Regions from separate parts of the Ruegeria sp. HKCCD6428 genome, predicted to be linked through region 1. Evidence: riboswitches for the same ligand, from Rfam matches in the RefSeq annotation. Region 1 holds a riboswitch; the other holds the start of a gene.
What was found. Region 1 has a riboswitch for cobalamin ahead of GS620_RS21330 (DUF4198 domain-containing protein). Riboswitches for the same ligand answer to the same signal wherever they lie in the genome.
Positions count from the first base shown of each region.

Region 2: linked by a shared signal. The riboswitch ahead of GS620_RS08265 (DUF1636 domain-containing protein) and the one ahead of GS620_RS21330 (DUF4198 domain-containing protein) in region 1 are both predicted to bind cobalamin.

Region 1 covers NZ_WVQX01000016.1:20,145-25,743, reverse strand. Annotated here, with positions in the region: gene GS620_RS21360 (hypothetical protein) at 1-553, shown strand, start outside; gene GS620_RS21355 (hypothetical protein) at 630-842, shown strand; gene GS620_RS21350 (energy-coupling factor ABC transporter ATP-binding protein) at 947-1,597, opposite strand; gene cbiQ (cobalt ECF transporter T component CbiQ) at 1,594-2,373, opposite strand; gene GS620_RS21340 (cobalt ABC transporter permease) at 2,373-2,948, opposite strand; gene cbiM (cobalt transporter CbiM) at 2,945-3,556, opposite strand; gene GS620_RS21330 (DUF4198 domain-containing protein) at 3,563-4,348, opposite strand; cobalamin riboswitch at 4,480-4,679, opposite strand; gene GS620_RS21325 (ROK family transcriptional regulator) at 4,801-5,599, opposite strand, start outside.
Region 2 covers NZ_WVQX01000002.1:626,491-632,089, reverse strand. Annotated here, with positions in the region: partial or broken gene GS620_RS22010 (GH1 family beta-glucosidase) at 1-573, shown strand, start outside; gene GS620_RS22005 (ROK family protein) at 550-1,608, shown strand; gene GS620_RS08275 (carbohydrate kinase) at 1,639-2,565, shown strand; gene GS620_RS08270 (D-lyxose/D-mannose family sugar isomerase) at 2,661-3,350, shown strand; cobalamin riboswitch at 3,344-3,541, shown strand; gene GS620_RS08265 (DUF1636 domain-containing protein) at 3,639-3,995, shown strand; gene GS620_RS08260 (ABC transporter ATP-binding protein) at 3,992-4,765, shown strand; gene GS620_RS08255 (ABC transporter substrate-binding protein) at 4,782-5,599, shown strand, end outside.

The sequences.
Region 1 (5,599 bases):
TGGTGGCGCGGTTCCGATTTTGACACCTGTCAGAACACTGCCTGCTGCGGGGTCTGCTCCCGCAACAGACGGCTCTGCGCAGCTGGCTCTGATCGGCCGAACACTCAGCTTGGCGCCAACTGCGGCTTTGCACGCCGTGGCAACCGATCCCCTGTCGCTCAGCCGCCCGACTGCTGGTGGCGGTTTCGAGGTATTGGTTCGGGTCATCGACGCCGCCGCTCCGATCGCCGGAACCATCGCGGCGGCGAACTGGACAAGTTGGGAGTGCGACACCACTGCCTGTACCGAAGTCGACAGCAATGATGCGCGCTTTGCGCTCACGCCGCTGCTGAACGCCGCCGGGTGGCACCAGCCCGCTGATCCCGGCAACCCGACCAGTCTGTCAAATCCCGGAACCTGGGCGGCATGGCGCAACATCACCGGGCTTGTGCCGGGCGTCACGCGGTTTGCGGATGAGCTGCAACTGCTTTATTCCGCTGAAATGCTCATTACCTCGCCGGTCTTCAATCAACTGGACAATGTCTGGACAGGAAGCGAGTTCGCTGCGCCATAGCACGGCTGCCTGAAACGCACGAAAGTGATTTGGCAATGCGCCCTTCATGAGGTTCAATGCATTCAGGAGGTCAGCCATGCAAAACCCCGAGCGTTTCGAGAAATTCTATTTTGCCAAAGTCGGCATGGGTGAAGCCTGTGGCTGTGCCGAGCGGATAATAGACGTGTTCGAATTCAACCGCAAAGGCGGTGCGCAATCCAGGCAACCTGTGAAACAGGACAGGCGCAGACGCGGATCCTTTCGGGCATGGGCGGTCAAATATGGGCTGATGAGCCGCAGGCGCACATAACCAACACCTGACGGCGCACACAGTTCGCATTCCGCTTCATGGCGTGGCTCAGGCGGTATGATTGCATTTCTGAAACCACCATGTCCGGTTGCCACGAGAACAGGTCAGACCGGCACCAGCTTCCCGTCGCGAAGATCCAGTTCATCGGGCGCCAGTTCCAAGCGGAACGCCGGCGAATGACTGACAAGCAAAATCGCCTGTGGCAACGCGCGCAGGATTTCCAGCAGGCGCGCTTCGTTTTTCGTATCCAACGCATTCGTCGGTTCGTCCAGCAACAGCACTTCGGGTTCCATCGCCAGAACCGTCGCCAGGGTCACCAGACGTTTTTCTCCGCCTGACAATTTATGGGTAATGCGGTTCTTCAGGTGCATCAGGTCCAGATCGCCCAGAACTTTGTCGACGATGGCAAGTGCTTCGTCGCGGGTCTTGCCCAGATTGAGCGGACCAAAAGCAACGTCTTCGGCGACGGTCGGGCAGAACAGCTGATCGTCCGCATCCTGAAATACAAGCCCCACCCGGCGGCGGACCTCATGGAAATCAGCCTCTTCCACGCGTTGCTGACCAAAAACGGTGACAGTGCCCGAACACGGGCGCTGCAACCCAAGCAAAATCCGCAGGAGCGTCGATTTCCCCGCTCCGTTCGGGCCTGTCAGGGACAGGCGCTGCCCCGCGCTCAGGCTCAGGCTTGCCCCGTCCAGAACGGGTGGCTGGCCGGGGTAGGAAAAACAGATGTCTTCAAGCGTGATCAGTGTCATGCGAATTCCAGAATGATCAGACCCAGGCAGAGGCCGCTGAAACCAGCCGCAAACACAATGTCCGCGCGGGTCAGGGCAAATTCCTGAAGCAACGGCATACGCCCGGAAAACCCCCGGCACTTCATCGCGGCCAGGATGCGTTCCGATCTTTCGATCGCGCGCACAAGCATCATGCCCACAAGGTAGCCAAAGCTGCGATATGTGTGCCAGTTTGTTGCTGGCCGAAAACCGCGCACCTTCATGGCCGCGCGCAAACGCAGATACTCTTCCCGCAACACCTCGATATACCGGATCGTGAACATCAGCAGGTAAACCAGCTTTTCCGGGCAACGCAGACGATGCAGGGCGTGGCCCAGTGTAACCGGCTCCATCGTCCCGACCAAAACCAACAGGGACAGGATCACGGCATTGGCGGTCAAGGCAATCTCGACCGCTTTCCAAAAACCCTGCCAGCTTGCGGAGAATCCCCAAAGCGTGAACATCGGATCCCCGGGCATGGAAAAGGGCAACAGGACCAGCATGAACAGGATGAACCCATCCATCATGGCCATTCGCTTCAACGTCTTTCGCCGCGGCAGACGTGAAACTATCAGAAGCGAAAGCGACACTGTCAGCGCCGCGCAAAGCGCGCCGAGGGATGACAGCGCCACGGTCACGACCGCAAAAACAACTGCCATGACGATCCGCATCCGAGGATCCAGCAGGCTGATCAGACCTTCTGGTCCGTCACCGGCTTCGGACAGTGTTTTTTCCTTGTGCCCCAGAACGTGTGCCATCAGGAGGCCAGCTTGCGGCGGGCCGCCATGTAAAAGCCCAGACCAAACAGACCAACGATGTACCCGATCCCGCCAAGGATGGTTTGCAGGTCATTCTGTTCGCGATAGGCCGCAATCTCGCGCCTGAGCGGGCGCAATTCGTTACGTACGGCCTTGGCGATAACCTGCTGCTCTTCGGCGCTGAGAGACGCCGCCGAACCGCTGGCCTGCGTCACAGCAGCCGAAGATGAGCCACCGTTTTCTGCCACGGCAACGCCCATGATCCGCGCGACATCTTCGGCAGACATCGTGACTTCGGCCACATGCCCGGCGCCAAGGTTGGCAAAGAAGGTGTGCGCCACGGCCGAGGTCGGCGTGTAGACAAAAAAACCGTCCGCATCCGTGACCGATCGACCCAGCTCGGCCCCATCCGGGCCGGTGACAATGACCTCGGTGCCGTTTGCCATGTCGCCGTTAGAAAAGCCAATTTCGCCCTCGATGACGTCTCCCGACTCGAAAACGCCGGCTATGACCTTGTGCGCCAGGGCAGGCACAGGTGCGCAGCACACGGCCAATATGACAACCAGATGCTTCATGTGGCTGCTCCTCTGAAAAACAGCTCGGGCTTGACCTTGCGCGCCAACAACACGGCGAACCCGGTCAAAATCGCCTCGATGGCCATGACAGGAATATGGGCGAAGAAAACAAGCTTGGCGGCAGGCAGAAATTCATCCCCCGACAGCGCCAAGGAAAACGCGACCATGCCGGTTGTCGCCGCAATCGCAAATGCGCCGCCGACGCCCCCCCAAATTGCACCTTGCAAAGGCGTTCCACGCGCGATCAGACGACCGAACAACATTCCGGCCACCACTGCGGGAAAGGCGATATTGACGGTGTTGATCCCCAACACCGTCAACCCGCCAAAGCCGAAAAAGACCGCCTGTAGCAAAAGCCCGACGAACAAAGCCGGGAATGCGGCCCAACCAAGCAGCAGCCCGGCCATGCCGTTGAGGATCAGATGGACCGACGACGGACCAATGGGCACGTGGATCAAGGATGCCACGAAGAAACTGGCTGACAGCACGCCCGCAGTGGGGATGCGATCAAGATCCAGAGACCTGAGACCCATGGCGATCCCGCCCGCGGCGGCTATGGCGCCGCCAATTACAACCGGGTTGGAAAGGGCTCCGTCGACGATGTGCATTTGGGGTTACTCCAGATCCCAGGCACGAATCCAGATGACCGCATCCTGGCTGAGTTCTTTGCCCTCATGTTCGGTTGCCGGACCGGAACCAAGGGCGGCGAAACCCCAGTAACCGGCTTTCGGAACGCCGAACGAAAAGTACCCGTTGTCGTCAGATATTGCGACCACCGCACCACCCGGCATAGGAGACGCTTTCGGTGCAGAAACCGCCGAACTTTCCATGTCGGGTTCGGCGGCCATGTACTCGATCTCGATCTCGGCCCCCGCAACCGGCTGACCATCAGCCAGCACACGGCCCGTGAAAGTCGAACCCGCGATGATGTTGGTCGGCTTGTTCAGCGGGATAATCTCGGTCGGCAGACCCACGGGATTCATCCAGTCGGTCGGCAATTCGTTGCGGTTCAGGAAGGCTTTGGTGAGCTGTTGGATATAAATGTCTTCGGATTCCTCATAATAAGGCTGAGGAACCGTCACCAGCACATAGTCGCCCGAACGTTTGACCGGGACACTGCCCTTGAACGCCGCGCCCTCGTTTTCCCCGCCGGTGAACCGGATAGGTTCCAGCGTGTCCAGCAAATCGGTCTTTTCACCGTTGTGGATCACGTAGAATTCCTGCGGCTTTTCAAGATCCATGACATGGCCATTCTCGAACGGATGCCAGAAAATCAGTTTGACCGCCACATCGCCCGGTTTCTCGATCATGGTGTCCGTGGTGTATTCCAAAAGGAAATGCGCATTTGCGATGGCAGGAAGAGCCACCGCGGCAGCGGCTGCGCTGAGCAGCGTTTTCATGAACAGTCGTCCTTGTCCCGTCGCGCCAATCCCGGCGCGAAATTCGTTTTGACCACGGGACATTCAACGCCAAATTACCCTTTCAGGCATCCTGGTCCGACGCACATCCCGTCGCCGATTAGGAGTGCCCCTTGTGAGGGCACATGTCCGGCAGGTATCCTGACTTGCGGGTCAAAGCGTTGGACTGGCCTTCCCGGGCAACCCCCAGTGGCGTTTCAGCCCTGCTCGCCGCTTACAGTTGCGGGTGCAGTTGCGGAATTGGGCCTGAGCCCGCACCGCATTCCCTATTGATTCCAGAGCAAGCCCCGGAACCGGACATGCCGAGCGGCTTGCCAGACAACTCAGCCCTCCGTCAACGAAAATGTGTTACGGCCATCGAAAATAATGAGCTCGGCAGTTTGCGAGAGTGAACCAGTTTGTGAAATATCCAAGGCAACAAGGTGATTTCACATCTAAGCTTCTGAAAGATACCTTTCCGACAACGGCAGGCTCGCCGCGCCCAGTGAGCGTGCTTCCGGGCCCACGGTCCCTGCCAGCACGGCAGGGCGCTCGAGACCGGTCAGGTTAAGCTCAGACAGTTTGTCTTCGACCATTTCAACCAAACGCGCCTTGATGTCCTGCGGCATCCAGCCGTCAATCTTCACGCATTCGAAATCTATCAGGCTACAGGACGAGACAATCGCATAGGCAATCCCACTCGCCGTCTGTTTCAACCAGTATTCCAGTTGAACTTTTGGCACATCCCAACGCTGGGTCGTTTCCCAAATGGAATGCGACGTGACACCTGCCGTGGTGATTGCACGCTCGAGCACGTACAGGCTGGCCACGTCGATGAGCGGCCTGACACCACCGACATCATCCGGCACAGGCAAGGGGCCGATTGCGCCCGCGTTTCCACGCCCCGAAAAGATTGCGCCATTGAGGACCACACCGCCGCCAATGAAAAACCCGATATAGAAGTACAGGAAATCCCTTGGCCCATCGGCTGGACCGAATACCAATTCCGCCCCACAAGCCGCAGTGGCGTCATTTTGCAGGAATACCGGAATATCGAGGCGACGCGCCAGGTCAGCCTTCAGGTCTGATACGCGCCACGGGTCCATTTCTTCCTGAGGAACCTGAAGGGTCTGGGCCCAGTCCCATAGGTAGAACGGCATGGCAATCCCAAGTCCCGCAATCCTGCCTTTGGCCTCAGGCGACATGGATGATATCATTTTGCCCAGACTCTCAGTGGAAAACTCCAAAGTCGCT
Region 2 (5,599 bases), on a different contig from region 1:
GCGATCTACAACCGATTCTTCCTTGGCGGTGTTTTCGGCAAGGAATATCCCCAAACAGCCCTGGAGGGGTTGGAGCCACACTTGCCCAAGGGCTGGCAGAACGACTTTGAAACCATCGGCACACAGGTCGATTGGTGCGGGTTGAACTACTATACCCGAAAATTGATTGCCCCGGCGGACGCCGCCTGGCCCAGCCTGCAAGAGGTTCCCGGACCGTTACCCAAAACGCAGATGGGATGGGAAATCGATCCCTCTGCCCTTACCCGCTTTCTTGTCAGAACAAGGAAAGACTATACGGGCGCGTTGCCAATCTATATCACCGAAAACGGTATGGCGAGTGAGGAGCGCGTGCAGGACGATGATCGTATCGATTATCTCGACAAGCACCTTGCGGCCGTGCTGGACGCTTTGGCACAAGGTGTTCCGGTGAATGGCTATTTTGTCTGGTCGCTGCTGGACAATTATGAATGGGCCTTCGGGTACGAGAAGAGGTTTGGACTGGTGGACGTGGATTTCGAAACACTTGCGAGAACGCCCAAAGCGTCTTTCATGGCGCTGAAATCCGCCCTGTCCGGGGGTCAGAGCGTCTCTCAGCCGTTAGCGCAACCATTCGGTGCCGTGCATGAGCATTGGAACCTGGTTGCGGATATCGGTGGTACGAACACACGTCTGGGCGTCGTCACGAACGGAGAATTGGCAGATCTTCGGAAACACCCGACAGGGACATTGGAAGATCTGCTTGAGGCGTTCCATGACCTCAGGGACGAGATCGGAACCAACCCACAGGCAGTCGTAGCAGCCGGAGCCGGGCCGGTCAGGGACGGAACGATTCAGCTGACCAACGCAAACCTGGATCTTTCGGAAACCGAGTTGGCGAAAGCAACAGGAGCAGAGCGCACCTTTGTCATAAATGATTTCACCGCTGCGGCGTGGTCGGTGGCCGAGGTGACCCGGTCGGATGTGGCGGTCTTGCAGGGTCAGGCAACGCCGTCAGCAGGCACACGGCTGGTTGTAGGGCCCGGAACCGGGCTTGGCGTTGGTGCGTTGCTATATTCCGAAGGCAGGTATCACACGGTTTCCGGCGAAGGCGGGCACGTGGGCCTGTACCCGCGCCATCGCGACGAAGTTGATATCTTTGAGGCGGCACGTCGCATCGCACCGGGCTGTTTCTTTGGGGACAGCCTAGCGCTGGAAGCAGAAATGTTCCTAAGCGGAACCGGCCTGCCGATCCTGTATCAGGCGGTTGAATTGGCAGCCGGTCAAGCGCGAACTCAAGCGCGCTCTGCAAAGGACATTCTGAACGATGCCCGTAACGGCACCGATCTGGTCGCCGAAAAAGCCGCGCAGATTTTTACCACCCACTTAGGTGCTTTGATGGGTGATCTGGCGGTCACCTTGATGCCGGAGGGAGGCGTTTTCCTCGTCGGCGGCGTTGCCGAGAAAAACCGCTGGCTATTCAGTGACAACTTCAAGGATGCGTTCAACGGCGGCGGCCGCTTCAGCGATTTGCGCCGCTCCCTGAACCTATACGTATCTGAACAGGCAGAGTTCGGGATCATCGGCGCAAACAACTTCTGCAAGAACGCGCTGAGACAGCAACCAGACTAACCGAAGTTTCTTACCTAAAAGGACCAAGACATGATCCTGTGCTGTGGTGAAGCGCTGATAGATATGATTTCAGAACCGACCGCATCGGGCGCAATTGGTTTTGTGCCACATACTGGTGGTGCAGTTCTGAACACAGCCGTCGCGATGGGACGTCTGGGTGTTCCGGTAGGGATGCTGACAGGTTTGTCATCGGACATGTTCGGCCAACAACTGATCGATGCGCTGAAAGCGAGCCATGTGGACACGACACATGTGATCACCTCGGACCGTCCGACCACGCTTGCCTTTGTGCAGCTCTCGGATGGACACGCGTCGTACAGCTTTGTTGATGAAAACACCGCAGGCCGGATGTTGCTGCCCGAAGACATGCCCGATCAGCTTCCTGCTGTCTCTGCCCTGTATCTCGGCGGAATCAGCCTTGCGTGTGAACCTTGCGCAGATGCTTATGCCGCCCTCCTGGACCGCCACGGTTCCGACCGGGCAGTGATGCTGGACCCGAATATCCGCCCGGATTTCATCAAGGATCAAACCCGGTTTCGGACGCGTTTGAACCGCATGATCTCGCGTGCGGATATCGTCAAGGTTTCAGACGAGGACCTGGACTGGATCATTCCGGGCGCTGAAGCCGAATCCGCAAAAGCGTCTGTGCTGTTGCAGGCGGGTCCTTCCGTTGTCATCGTCACGCGTGGCAGTGACGGGGCGCACGGTTACCTGGCGGATGGTTCCGAAGTCTCGGTTCCTGTGAAACCCGTTGAAGTGGTCGATACGATCGGCGCAGGTGACACGTTCAACGCCGGCGTTCTGACCGAGCTCAGCCGCGCAGGGCATCTGACCAAGTCAGGTCTGCGCGGATTGACGGTTGAAAGCCTGCAAGCAGCCATGGAACTGGGCGCTGACGTCGCGGCCGTGACCGTTTCCCGAGCCGGGGCGGAGCCCCCTTGGTCGCACGAACTGTGATCTGCGGGATGGTATGATGAAACGATCCGAAATCAACCACATCAAGCCCTAGGCACAGGCGTTCATTCAATCCTTCGGCGCCGTGTTGCCACCCTTTGCGGATTGGTCGCCCGAGAAAATGCGCAGCCCTCTGGCCAAAACGATCCGCAGCCGCGGGCTGGGATATTACCGATTACGCACAAGGCCATTTCGACGAACATTACCTATTCCCGTTCACTCTACGCACTGGTTTAGACGAAGGATCTGAAATCCGGGCGTGGGATGCTCTGTGCAGAAAACTGTTGATCTCGAAAGACAATCAGCTTTCTCCGTTGCACCGGCATATTATCAAGGCAGAAGACATCATCAACCGGGGCGGCGGCGATCTCGTTCTGGAAATTCATGCGTCGGATCCAAACGGTGGCGTCGACCGCGACAACCCGGTGACGGTCCCCAGCGATGCCTGCCCTGTAACCTTGCAACCCCAAGAGTACGTGCGGCTGAAGCCGAGGCAAAGCGTAACTCTGATGCCCGGCATCTGGCACGCTTTTTGGGCCGAGCGCGGCGATTGCCTTATTGGCGAGGTATCGACCGTGAATAACGACCGCACCGACATTGGGTTTGAAAAGCCAATTCCACGGTTTTCAAAGGTCGAGAAAGATTCTCGAGCCGGATTTCCTTCTTGTACCAGACTATTGACACCGTTCGGTCCGGGCTGGCGCAGCAGGACAGCTGGCGCGGCTATTGCAATTCCATCTACCAACGCGTTCGTCTGCCGCTTGACAAGTCTGGCATTGCCGGACTAGCTGAGCGGGATGGTTCCGTAAGGGATGAAAATGGGAACACGGTGCGGCGCTGGAATGTGCCAAGTCCGTGACTGCCCCCGCAACTGTAAGCGGTGAGCGACGCCACTTCACCACTGACCCGCATGGGTTGGGAAGGTCGGCCAAGCAACGACCCGCAAGTCAGGAGACCTGCCATCGCACTATAAACCAACCCGAGGCGGGGCGTCTCGGAAGGAGGCTTGATGGCGCGTTTGCGTAATATCTGGGTATGTGCCCTCTGTCTGCGTCTGGCAAACGACGGAGATGGCTATGACCTGCTATTCTGATCACTACGTTCTGATCTGTTCAACATGTCAGGGGGCGATGTCTGCCGAGGCTGCGCAAGACGTGCTGAATGCCCGGTTGCCTGACGGTTTTGAAACCCGAATGGTGGCCTGCATGGCAGGTTGTGAACGGGCCATGACGGTCGGATTTCAGGCCCCGGGCAAAGCGCAGTACCTGTTTGGCGATATCACGACATCACACGACCTGTCCGCCTTGGTCGAATTCGCGACCCAGTTCGGCGACAGTGACGATGGCTGGACCAGCGCCTCGGACCGCCCCCCTGCCCTTTTCGCAAAGACCTTGTCGCGAATACCCGCATTGCCGTCCGGTGGCGCTTCATGAGTTTTCTGGTTGCCGAGAATTTGGAGTACTATGCTCTTAATGGCGATATCCTGTTGCAGGATGTGTCCTTTCGTCTGGAAGAAGGATCAATTCTGGCAATCGCCGGGCCGAACGGCGCCGGCAAGACCACTCTGCTGAAACTGCTGTGCGGGATCGAACGGGTTATCTTGGGTGATGTTTGGATAGAAGGCCAAAGCCTACGGACCCTGTCCGCTCGCCAACGTGCCCGCTCCATTGCTGTGGTCGGGCAGCAGGAAATGCCTGACGGGCGGATGCGCCTGCAAGACTATGTTGCGCTGGGGCAAATCCCGATTCAGGGCGAACGTTCGATGGCTCAGCACAAGGCTGATCTGGAACGGGTTCTGACGACGACCGAGCTGTCGCATTTTGCCAACAAAACGATGGGTCAACTGTCCGGCGGAGAACGTCAGCGCGCACATATCGCGCGCGCGTTGGCCCAGAACCCGTCCTTGCTGTTTCTAGACGAGCCAACCAACCATCTGGACCCCGATGCCAAGGGGCACATGCTGTCTCTGGTTGCTGATCTGGGGGTAACGGTCGTCATGATCGTCCATGATCTGGTCATGATCCCGGAATTCGCCACCCATGTGGCGCTGATGAAAGCCACGCGTCTGACGGGGTTCGGGCCTGTTGTCGAAGTTCTGACCCCAGACCGGGTACGTGAGACATTCGGCGTGGATTATCTGTGCTTTCAGCACGAAGGCCGCATGATCCCCGCACTGGATATCCGAAAACGGAAACTGTCATAATAACAGGAACTTAAATATGATGCAGAAACTTTGGCCGGTCGTTGTTTTCGCTGGCTTGGCAGGTGGCGCGGCAGCAGAGGGCGTCACCGTGGACAATTGCGGCGAACCGCTGGCTTTTGACTCGGCGCCGGAACGTCTGGTCGTGCATGACATGAACATGACGGATATGGCCTTTGCGCTCGGCCTTCAGGACAAGATCGTGGGGCTTACCGGAATTACCGGCTGGTACAAAACAAGCCCTGATTTTGATGCTCAGCGTGGCGATATCCCAGAGCTTGCCCCCAAATACCCGACCATTGAAAACCTTGTGGCCGTCGAACCCGATCTGTTTTTTGCCGGTTGGTACTATGGCATGAAACCCGGCGGTGACGTCACGCCCGACACGCTGGAACCCTTTGGTATCAAGACCATGATTCTGTCCGAAAGCTGCGTGCATCTGGACAAGGATCGCCCCGAGGCCAGCATGAACCTGTTGTTTGATGACGTTCTGCGTCTGGGCACGGTCATGCAGGTCGAGGACAAGGCCGAGGCGCTGGTTGCCCGCTGGAAGGACCAACTGTCCGCCATCGAAGCAAAAACAGCCGATCTGGCGAAGCCCCGCGTGTTCCTGCTGGACGGGCCGGCCGATGCTCCGTTTACCGCCGGCAAGTTCGCCATTCCCGATGCAATGATCGCAGCCGCGGGTGGCGAGAACGTGACGCATGATCTGGATACCAGCTGGGGTCGCACGTCGTGGGAGGCCGTGGCAGCGGCCAACCCGGAGTTTCTGGTGCTGCTCGACTATCAGTCCGGCAACGGCGCAGAGGACACTTTCCAGTTCCTCAAGGATCACCC